Sphaerotilus montanus: one gene and its partner. The protein of the gene in region 2 interacts with the protein of the main gene of each other region in a pairwise test. Links are inferred from orthologs where the notes say so. Each region holds a gene or a part of one and is shown on either strand. Other genes may lie near its edges.

What was found. The genes of interacting proteins can lie anywhere in the genome.
Region 1: the proteins of BDD16_RS14945 (region 2) and grxD interact in binary tests that used the Escherichia coli proteins (3 or more experiments, as listed by UniProt). The link is inferred for Sphaerotilus montanus from one-to-one orthologs.

The regions. Positions count from the first base shown.
Region 1 is NZ_JACCFH010000001.1:905,933-911,383, reverse strand. What follows is about bases 1,538-4,498. They hold grxD (Grx4 family monothiol glutaredoxin), read right to left. Parts: upstream 3,200-4,498; coding sequence 2,876-3,199; downstream 1,538-2,875. Other genes in these bases: prmC (peptide chain release factor N(5)-glutamine methyltransferase), read right to left, coding at 3,988-4,498; BDD16_RS04000 (hypothetical protein), read right to left, coding at 3,336-3,836; BDD16_RS04010 (UbiX family flavin prenyltransferase), read right to left, coding at 2,281-2,865; BDD16_RS04015 (Bax inhibitor-1/YccA family protein), read left to right, coding at 1,538-2,233. In the rest of the region: BDD16_RS04030 (proline--tRNA ligase), read left to right, coding at 1-394; BDD16_RS04025 (lytic transglycosylase domain-containing protein), read left to right, coding at 391-1,038; BDD16_RS04020 (hypothetical protein), read left to right, coding at 1,065-1,427; more of prmC, read right to left, coding at 4,499-4,809; prfA (peptide chain release factor 1), read right to left, coding at 4,806-5,451. UniProt on the Escherichia coli protein: Monothiol glutaredoxin involved in the biogenesis of iron-sulfur clusters.
Region 2 is NZ_JACCFH010000001.1:3,264,137-3,269,449, reverse strand. Bases 1,662-4,484 are described here. They hold BDD16_RS14945 (BolA family protein), read right to left. Parts: upstream 3,301-4,484; coding sequence 3,022-3,300; downstream 1,662-3,021. Other genes in these bases: BDD16_RS14935 (ABC transporter ATP-binding protein), read right to left, coding at 4,123-4,484; BDD16_RS14940 (ABC transporter permease), read right to left, coding at 3,338-4,126; murA (UDP-N-acetylglucosamine 1-carboxyvinyltransferase), read right to left, coding at 1,662-2,910. In the rest of the region: hisD (histidinol dehydrogenase), read right to left, coding at 1-951; hisG (ATP phosphoribosyltransferase), read right to left, coding at 980-1,621; more of murA, read right to left, coding at 1,639-1,661; more of BDD16_RS14935, read right to left, coding at 4,485-5,031; BDD16_RS14930 (Bug family tripartite tricarboxylate transporter substrate binding protein), read right to left, coding at 5,133-5,313. UniProt on the Escherichia coli protein: Involved in cell resistance against acid stress.

The sequences.
Region 1 (5,451 bases), 2.4 Mb from region 2 along the record:
CTGCTACGGCATCGGCGTGACGCGCATCCTGGGCGCGGCGATCGAGCAGGCGCACGACGCCCGCGGCATCGTCTGGCCGGACGCGATCGCGCCGTTCACGGTGGCGATCTGCCCGATCGGCTACGACCGCTCGGCCGACGTGAAGGCCGCCGCCGACGCGCTGCACGACGAACTGCAGGCTGCCGGCATCGACGTGATGCTCGACGACCGCGGCGAGCGCCCGGGCGCGATGTTCGCGGACTGGGAGCTGATCGGCGTGCCGCACCGCGTGGTGCTGTCCGACCGCGGGCTCAAGGAAGGCCAGCTCGAATACCAGGGCCGCCGCGACGCCGCCGCGACCAAGGTGCCGACGGGTGAGGTCGCGGCCTTCGTCAAGGCCCGCCTGCAGGCATGACACCGACCCGCCGGACGCTGCTGGCCTGGGCGGGCAGCGTCGGCCTGGCGGGCTGGACACCGCCGGCGCAGGCCGGCGGTCAGGCCGAGGAGCCCCTGGCTGATTCGGTGCGCACGGCGCTGGCATCGGCCGTGGCGGGGGAGGGTGCGCCGCCGCGGCTCGAATTTGCGTCGATGGACGCCCGGCTGGTCCACCTGCGCTGGCTGGGCGCGATGAGCCAGCGGCTGGCCAGGCGCAAGCCGGAGTTCAGCGTCCGGCGCGAATTCCTCGAAACCGTCTGGTACGAAAGCCGCCGTGCCGGGCTCGACACTGCGCTGGTGCTCGGGCTGATCGAGGTGGAAAGCGGGTTCCGCAAGTACGCCATCTCCAGCGTCGGCGCGCGCAGCTACATGCAGGTGATGCCCTTCTGGGCGCGTCTGATCGGTGACGGCGACGCCAGCCGGCTGTTCCACATGCAGACCAATCTGCGCTTCGGCTGCGTGATCCTGCGCCACTACCTCGACCGCGAGAAGGGCGACCTGTTCATGGCGCTCGGGCGCTACAACGGCAGCCGTGGCCAGTCGCCGTATCCGACCATGGTGATGGCGGCGCGGCGGCGCTGGGAGCACACCGACCCCCCGCTGGCCACCGCCTCTGCACGGTGAGGGGCACTCCGCTACACTCGGCCACCATGTCCCGCCGACTGCTGTTCACCCTGTTCGCTGCGCTGCTGCTGCTCTGTGCCGGCTTGTCCGGCGCGGCGCGGGCGGCGGTGATGGCGGTGCATCTGGTGGAGCGTGTCGCCGTCGCCGACAGTCCCTGCTGTGCGCCTTTGCCCTCTCTGCCCTCCGGCGAGCGGGTGCCGAACGATCCTCTGCCCATGGCGGAACCCGGTGGCGCGGTCGAACTGGCCGATGTGCCGCTGCTGCCCGGCAGCGTGCCCGCTCTCCCGCTGTACCTTGGCGAGCACCTGCCGCCACGCCCGGTGCTGCATGCTGGCCATCCTGCGCCCTGTCTCGACGGGTTGCTGCGTCCGCCATCCCGGCGCGTCTGACACCTCCTGCGTGCCCGCTGCCGGGCCGGTGTCCTCGCCTTCTGCCGGTTCTCTTTGTCGCATGCCCCGTTCCCGGGCGCGACCCTGTCGTTTTTCAAGGAATCTCTGCCATGTCTGATCTGTTCCATACCCACGGCTTCGGTGCTGTGGCCATGCCCAGTGTTGCCGAGCGCAACCGTGTCCTGCGCAACACCTACTGGCTGCTCGCGCTGTCGATGATCCCCACCGTGCTGGGCGCCTGGATCGGCGTCAGCACCGGCCTGACCCGCCTGATGTCGCCGATGGTCGGCCTCGTCGTGTTCATGGCCGGCGCGTTCGGCTTCATGTTCGCGATCGAGAAGACCAAGAACTCGGCCGCCGGCGTGCCGGTGCTGCTGGCCTTCACTTTCTTCATGGGGCTGATGCTGTCGCGCCTGGTCGGCAGCGTGCTGGGTCTGGCCAACGGTGCCAGCCTGATCATGATGGCCTTCGCCGGCACGGGCACGATCTTCCTCGGCATGGCCACGCTGTCCTCGGTCATCAAGCGCGACCTCGGCTCGATGGGCAAGTTCCTGTTCATCGGGATGATCATGCTGCTGGTGGCCGGCATCGCCAACGTCTTCCTGCAGTCCAGCGCGCTGATGATCACGCTGTCGGTGCTGGCGATCGGCATCTTCTCGGCCTTCATCCTGTACGACCTGAAGCGCGTGCAGGACGGCGAAGAGACCAACTACATCACCGCCACGCTGAGCGTCTACCTGAGCATCTACAACGTGTTCCAGTCGCTGCTGTCGCTGCTGGGCATCTTCGGCGGCCGCGACGACTGAGCCCTGCCACCGGCCGCTCCGGGTTCAGGCCTGGAGCGGCGTCTGCGTCAAAGCCCGTTCCAGGTCTTGGGACGGGCTTTTTCCATTCCGCTGAGCTGCAGCACCCGCTCGACCGTCTCGTCGACCAGCTCGGCGATGGTCTGGGGCCGGTGGTAGAAGGCCGGCAGCGGGGGGAAGACGATGCCGCCCATTTCGGTCACGGCCGTCATGTTGCGCAGGTGGGCGAGGTTGAATGGCGTCTCCCGCACCAGCAGGATCAGGCGGCGCCGCTCCTTGAGCGTCACGTCGGCGGCGCGGGTGAGGAGGTTGTCGCCGAAGCCATGCGCGATGGCGGCCAGCGTCTTCATCGTGCAGGGCGCCACCACCATCGCGGCGGTGTCGAAGCTGCCGCTGGCGATGCAGGCGCCGATCTCGCCGGGGGCGTGGGCGCGGGTGGCCAGCGCTTCGAGCTGGCGGCGGTCGAGGCCGCATTCATGGTGGACATTGAGCACGCCGGACGGCGTCACCACCAGATGGGTCTCGACGCCGAGATCGCGCGCACGCTCCAGCAGCCGCACGCCATACGCCGCGCCCGAGGCGCCGGTGATGCCGACGACGAGGCGTTGAGGCGCCTCAGGCACAGGGGCGGTCAAGGGCAAGCGCTCAGGCCGCTGGCTTGACCGACTGCACCAGTTCCTGCAGCTCGCCCGCTTCGTACATCTCCATCATGATGTCCGAGCCACCGACGAACTGGCCGCCGATGTAGAGCTGCGGGATGGTGGGCCAGTTGGCGTATTCCTTGATGCCCTGGCGGATTTCCGGGTCTTCCAGCACGTTGACCGTGGTGAGGGGGCCGACGCCGCAGGCCTTGAGGATCTGGATCGCCCGGCCGGAGAAGCCGCACTGCGGGAACTGGGCCGTGCCCTTCATGAACAGGACGACGGGGTTGCCCTTGACGAGTTGGTCGATGCGTTGCTGTGTGGACATGGTGCAGAAGGGGGAGAAGGGGGATCGGTTGGTGGAATGCAGGAACAACCCCGATTTATACGGCAAAGCGCGTGCCCGGGCCGCGGTCAGGGCACTTGCCGCTGCCCGACGCCCCTGAAATCGCCCGCAGGTGGCCTCAGAACGCGTACGACACGCCCAGCTGCAGCACCGGCGTCAGGCGCAGCTCGCGGATCAGCTCGCCGACGCCGGCCGGGCTTTCCAGCGCACGCCCCAGCGTCAGATCGCTGCCACGGGCCTGCACGCCGATGTCGGCCGACAGCCCCCAGCCTCCCCAGCGGTTGGCGCTGACGCCGCCGGTGCTGTAACCGAGGCCGACGTAGGGCGTGGCCCGCTGTCGGGTGGTTCCGAGCCGGACATCGCTGCTGCCGGTCACGCCGGCCTGCAGGCCCCCGGTGGCCCGCAGGCCCAGGCTGGGTGCGAAGTAGTAGTCGCCGACCAGTTGCCAGCGCAGGGGGCTGGCGAAACTCCGGACCGCGCCGGCGGGCAGGCGCAGGCCGGGTTGTTGCACCAGGAGGTCCTCGACGCTGGCCGGTGCCGCGGCCGAGGCGGTGCCTGCAGCGGCCAGGCTGCAGAGCGTCAGCAGGGCAAGAGACAGGATGCGTGCGGTTCGGTCCATGGAGTCCTCCAGTCGGCGCGTGGCGTGGGCAATCGCCGCCGAAATCCATGCTACGCCCGCCACCCTGTGCGTGCTTGCGACCTTGGGACAGGTCCTCCGGCCGAGTGCCCGCGAGCGCGGGATGGCGGGAGGATTTGTGCTTTTCAGTGGCTCACGGGGTGGGCCGCATGGCGCCGGTACAACGCCAGTGGCCGGCGAGGTCGTCGCGCCGGTCCGTGGCGCGCCAGCCGGCCTGGGTGAGCAGCGCGGCCACGGCCGGACCCTGGTCGTGGCCATGCTCCAGCAGCAGCCAGCCGTCGGGCTGCAGGTGGGCGGGCGCCTCGGCGATGAGCTGCCGGATCGCGTCCAGCCCGTCGGCGCCCGAGGTCAGCGCCAGCGTCGGTTCGTGGCGCAGCGCGGGCAGGTGCGTGTCGCCCTCGGCGATGTAGGGCGGGTTGCTGACGACGAGGTCGAAGCGTTCACCGGCGACCGGCGCGAACCACGCGCCCAGCCGCCAGCGCACCGGCAGCCCGAGCCGCTCGCCATTCGCCTGCGCGACCGCCAGTGCGGCAGGACTGAGATCGACCGCGCTGACCACGGCGTCCGGCTGCCGGTGCCGGATCGCCAGCGCGATGGCGCCGCTGCCCGTGCCCAGATCGACCACCGCCGCACCGGGCGGGCGTGTCGCGAGCAGCGCCAGCGCCCAGTCCACCAGCGTCTCGGTGTCCGGCCGCGGGTCGAGCACGTCAGGCGTGACGTGCAGCAGCAGACCGTGGAACTCGTGCTGCCCGGTCAGGTACGCCACGGGCACGCCGTCGGCGCGGCGGGCGAGCCAGTCCTGCCAGCGGGCCTGCTGCGTGGCGTCGAGTGGCGCGTCGTCGTGGGTGAGCAGCCAGGTGCGCGAGCGGCCGAGCAGTGCACCGAGCAGCACGTTCGCATCGCTGCGCGGCAGGCCGTGCGTGCGGGCGAGTGCCAGCGCCTCGGCGACGGTCATCCTTGCGCTTCCATCTCGGCCAGCAGCTCCGCGGCGCGGGCGGCCTTGAGCGCGGCGATCACATCGTCCAGCTCGCCCTCCATCACCGCGCCGAGCTTGTAGAGCGTCAGGTTGATGCGGTGGTCGGTCAGGCGGCCCTGCGGGAAGTTGTAGGTGCGGATGCGGTCGCTGCGGTCGCCGGAGCCGATCAGGCCCTTGCGGGTCGCGGCATCCCGGGCCTGGCGTTCCAGCCGGTCCTTGTCGCGCAGGCGGGCGCCGAGCACGGCCAGCGCCTTCGCCTTGTTGCGGTGCTGGCTGCGGTCGTCCTGGCACTCGGCGACGAGGCCGGTCGGGATGTGCGTTACGCGCACCGCCGAGTCGGTCTTGTTGATGTGCTGCCCGCCGGCGCCGCTGGCGCGGTAGGTGTCGATGCGCAGATCGGCCGGGTTGAGCGTGACCTCCTCGGCCTCGTCCGGCTCGGGCAGCACCGCCACCGTGCAGGCGCTGGTGTGGATGCGTCCCTGCGTCTCGGTGGCGGGCACGCGCTGCACGCGGTGGCCACCGGACTCGAACTTCAGGGCCTCGTAGACTGCCTCGCCCTCGATGCGCACGACGACTTCCTTGTAGCCGCCGAGGTCCGAGTCGCTGGCCGACATGATCTCG
Region 2 (5,313 bases):
GATCAGCGCGCCGCGGCCTTCCAGCGAGGCGCGGATCACGTCGCGGCGCGGCATGCCGTCGATCAGGCGGTCGATCTCGGCCTGTACCTTGGCGATGTAGTCCGCGTCCGGGCTGAGCAGGATGGACTGCGCGAGTTCGTCATGCTCGGCCTGCGAGAAGAGGTCCATCGCGACCCAGTCGGGCGGCGTCGTGCCGTCGGCCAGCACGAGGATCTCGCTCGGGCCGGCGATCATGTCGATGCCCACCTGGCCGAAGACGCGGCGCTTGGCGCTGGCGACGTAGGCATTGCCGGGGCCGGTGACCTTGTCGACACGCGGCACGGTCGCCGTCCCGTAGGCCAGCGCGCCGACCGCCTGCGCGCCACCGATCGTGAACGCACGGCTGACACCGGCGACATAGGCGGCGGCCAGCACCAGCGCGTTCTTCTCGCCCTTCGGCGTCGGCACGACCATGATGATTTCGCCGACCCCCGCGACATGCGCCGGGATCGCGTTCATCAGCACCGACGACGGGTACGCCGCCTTGCCGCCCGGGACGTAGATGCCCACGCGGTCGAGCGGCGTGACCTTCTGGCCGAGCAGCGTGCCGTCTTCATCGCGGTAGCTCCAGCTCAGACCGCACGCCTGCAACTGGCGCTCGTGGTAGCTGCGCACGCGCTTCGCTGCGGCTTCGAGGGCGCTGCGCTGCGCGGGCGTGATGGCCTCGAACGCGGCTTTCAGCTCCTCGCGGGTCAGCTCCAGCGCCGCCATCGACTCGGCCTGCATGCCGTCGAAGCGGTTCGTGTATTCGATCACCGCCGCGTCGCCGCGCTGCTGCACGTCCTGCAGGATGGCCGCAACCCGCTCCTCGATCGCATGGTCCGTCTCCGCCGACCAGTGCAGCACGCGCTGGAACTCGGCTTCGAAGTCCGGGGCGGCGGTGTTCAGGTGGCGGATGGCGACGGAGGACATGGCGGGTCTTTCTTGGGCTTCGGGAAAGTCAGTCTTTGGGAATGGCGGAGGCGAAGGCGTCGATCAGCGGGCGAAGCTGGTCGCGCTTGAGCTTGAGCGCGGCCTGGTTGACGACGAGGCGCGACGAGATCTGCATGAAGGGCTCGACCTCGACGAGGTGGTTCGCCAGCAGCGTCTTGCCGGTGGAGACCAGGTCGACGATGGCGTCGGCGAGGCCGGTCAGCGGTGCCAGCTCCATCGAGCCGTACAGCTTGATCAGGTCGACGTGGACACCCTTGTCGGCGAAGTGCTGGCGGGCGATGGCGGTGTACTTGGTCGCCACGCGGATGCGCGAGCCCTGCTTCACCGCGGCGGCGTAGTCGAAACCTTCACGCACGGCCACGCTCATGCGGCACTTCGCGATGTTCAGGTCCAGCGGCTGGTAGAGGCCCTGGCCGCCGTGCTCGATGAGGATGTCCTTGCCGGCCACGCCGAGGTCGGCGCCGCCGTACTGGACATAGGTCGGCACGTCGGTGGCGCGCACCAGCACGACCTGCACATCCGGTCGGTTCGTCGGCAGGATCAGCTTGCGCGACTTCTCGGGGTCTTCCAGCACCTCGATGCCGGCAGCCGCCAGCAGCGGCAGCGTCTCCTCGAAGATGCGGCCCTTGGACAGCGCCAGCGTGACCATGCCGTTGGATTGCGTGCTCATGCGGGAACCCTTTCGATGTCGGCCCCGATACCGCGCAGCTTGACTTCCATGGCGTCGTAGCCGCGGTCGAGGTGGTAGATGCGGTCGACCGTGGTGGTGCCGTCGGCGACGAGCCCGGCGATCACCAGCGACGCCGAGGCGCGCAGGTCGGTGGCCATCACGGTGGCACCCGACAGCTTCGGGATGCCTTCGACGATGGCGGTGTGGCCGTCCACGGCGATGTGGGCGCCCAGGCGCACCAGCTCGTTGACATGCATGAAGCGGTTCTCGAAGATCGTCTCGGTCACGCGCGCCACGCCCTCGGCGATGCAGTTCACGGCCATGAACTGCGCCTGCATGTCGGTCGGGAACAGCGGGTGCTCGCTGGTGCGGAAGCTCACCGCCTTCGGGCGGGCGTTCATCTGCACGCGGATCCAGTCGTCGCCGGACTCGACCGTGACACCGGCCTCGCGCAGCTTGCTGATCACGGCATCCAGATGGCTGGCGTCGGCGCGGCGCAGCGTCACGTCGCCACCAGCCGCCGCCACCGCGCACAGGAAAGTGCCGGCCTCGATGCGGTCCGGGATGATCTGGTGCGGCACCTTGGGGGCGTGCAAACGCTCGACACCGGTGAGGCGCAGGCGGCTCGTGCCGCGGCCTTCGATCTGCGCGCCCATGGAGATGAGCAGGTCGACGAGGTCGGTGATCTCGGGCTCTTGTGCGGCGTTTTCCAGCACCGTCTCGCCCTCGGCCAGCGTCGCGGCCATCAGCAGGTTCTCGGTGCCGGTGACGGTGACCATGTCGGTGGTGATGCGCGCACCCTTCAGGCGCGGCGACGCGGTGGCGTGGATGTAGCCGTGCTCGACGCGGATCTCGGCGCCCATCGCCAGCAGGCCCTTGATGTGCTGGTCCACCGGCCGCGAGCCGATCGCGCAGCCACCGGGCAGCGACACACGCGCCACGCCGAAGCGCGCCAGCAGCGGGCCGAGCACGAGGATGGAGGCGCGCATCGTCTTCACCAGCTCGTAGGTCGCCTCGGTGGAGGTGATGTTCGAGGCGTCGACGGTGACGATGCCGGGCGTGGCCGGATCGCGCGTGGAGGTCGCGCCGAGCTGCGCGAGCACCTTCAGCGTGGTCGAGACGTCCTTCAGACCCGGCACATTGGCCAGCGTGACCGGCTCGGCCGTCAGCAGCGCCGCGCACAGCTCGGGCAGGGCGGCGTTCTTGGCGCCGGAGATCGTGACCTCACCCTGGAGGGTGCGGCCGCCGCGAATCAGGAGCTTGTCCATGGAGGTGTGCGTGTGCTTGCGAGGGGCTCATGCCGCGTTGCGGGCTGGCCTGTCGCACACCGGGGCCGGCATGCACACGCCCGCGCCGCAGCCTGGGGCCGCGCGCGGTGGTCAATGGTGGTGGGTGACGGGGCTGGTCGGTGCAGTACCGGCCTTGGCCCATTCGGCGGGGGTGAGCGTCTTCATCGACAGCGCGTGGACCTCTTCGCGCATGCGCTCGCCCAGTGCAGCGTAGACGAGCTGGTGGCGGGCCACGCGCAGCTTGCCGGTGAACTGGCTGGAGACGATGGTGGCAAAGAAGTGACGGCCGTCGCCTTCGACTTCGAGATGCTCGCAGGCGAGGCCGGCGGCGATGAAGTCGCGGACTTGGGCAGGGGTGGGATCGGCCATGGTGCGTGCGATTGTAGCGGTTGCGAGGTCGCAGGCCTCAGTGCCGCAGCTTGTAGCCGCTCGCGAGCAGGCGCAGCGCGATCGCCGCGATCACCAGGAAACTCGCCGAGACGACCCCCAGGCTCATCCACGGCGAGACGTCGCTGACGCCGAAGAAGCCGCGCCGGAAGCCGTCGATCATGTAGAAGAACGGGTTCAGGTGGCTGACCTGCTGCCAGATGCCGGGCAGCGAATGGACCGAATAGAACACGCCCGACAGGAAGGTCATGGGCATGATGATGAAGTTCTGGAACGCCGCCATCTGGTCGAACTTGTCGGCCCACAGCCCCGCGATCAGGCCCAGGCTGCCCATCATCGCCGCCCCCAGCACCGCAAACGTCAGCGCCCACCACGGCTCGGCCATCTGCAGCGGCGCGAACCACACCGTCACCGCGAACACCCCGAAACCGACGACCACGCCCCGCACCAGCGACGCACCGACATAGGCGACAAACCACGCCCAGTGCGACAGCGGAGACACCAGCAGGAAGACGAGGTTGCCGGTGATCTTGCTCTGGATCAGGCTCGACGAGCTGTTGGCAAACGCGTTCTGCAGCACGCTCATCATCACCAGCCCGGGAATCAGGAAGCTGGTGTAGCCCACGTCGTCGTAGACCTTGACGTGGTCCGACAGCACGTGGCCGAAGATCATCAGGTAGAGCACCGCGGTGAGCACCGGCGCCGCCACCGTCTGGAAGCCGACCTTCCAGAAGCGCAGCACCTCCTTGTAGAACAGCGTGCCGGCGCCGGCAAACAGCGGGTTGGCGGCAGTCGCGGACGTGCTCATGCGCGGCCTCCTTGCATGATGTCGAGGAACACGTCCTCCAGGTCGGCGCGGCCGATCTCGAGGTCTTCGATGCGCACGCCGGCCGTGCGCAGCGTCGCCAGCGTCTGCTCGACATCGGCGGCGTCGCGGGCCTTGACCTGCGCGATGCGGCCGGTGACGCGGGCGTGGGCGGCGATGGCGGCGGGCAGCGGGTCGTCGGTCTTGAAGCGCAGCATCGTGCTCGACGTGCCCGCAAGCAGGTTGCTGGTGCGGTCCAGCGCCACGATGCGCCCTTGCTTGAGCATCGCGATCCGGCCGCACAGCGCCTCGGCCTCTTCGAGGTAGTGCGTCGTCAGCAGCACGGTGTGGCCTTCCTTGTTCAGCCGGGCGATGAACTGCCACAGCGTCTGGCGCAGTTCCACGTCCACGCCCGCCGTCGGCTCATCCAGCACGATGACCGGCGGCCGGTGCACCAGCGCCTGCGCGACCAGCACGCGGCGCTTCATCCCGCCCGACAGTTGCCGCATGTTGGCGCCGGCCTTGTCCGCGAGGCCGAGGCCGGACAGCAGCTCGTCGATCCAGGCGTCGTTGCCCTTCACGCCGAAGTAGCCGCTCTGGATGCGCAGCGTCTCGCGCACCGAGAAGAAGGGGTCGAACACCAGTTCCTGCGGCACGATGCCGAGCGACCGGCGGGCCGCCGCGTAGTCGTCCACCACGTCGTGGCCCATGACCCGCACGCGGCCGGTCGTCGCCCGCGACAGGCCCGCCAGGATGCTGATCAGGGTGGTCTTGCCCGCGCCGTTGGGGCCGAGCAGACCGAAGAATTCACCAGGGGCGATGTCGAGGCTGACAGCGTCGAGGGCCTGCAATGCACCGCGCGGGGTGCTGAAGGTCTTGCTGACCTGCTGGAAGGAGATGGCCGGGATCATTGCGGGGCATTGTAGGGAGGCCGCGTCGATTCCTCACGCGGGCGGCGACAGTCCCCTCGATACAGTCGGCCCAACGTCCATTCAGCGGCGGCGCCACCTCACTCGGCTTCGATGCCGGCGGCCTTGATGGCCTTGCCCCACTTCTGCGTCTCGGCCGTCTGGAACCTGGCCAGCGCATCGGGCGTGGTGGTGAAGGGCTCGGAGCCGCTGGCCTCGAAGAAGGCCTTGGCTGCGGGGCTCCTCGTGCCCGCGCTCAGCAAGGCGTTCAGCTTCTCGATC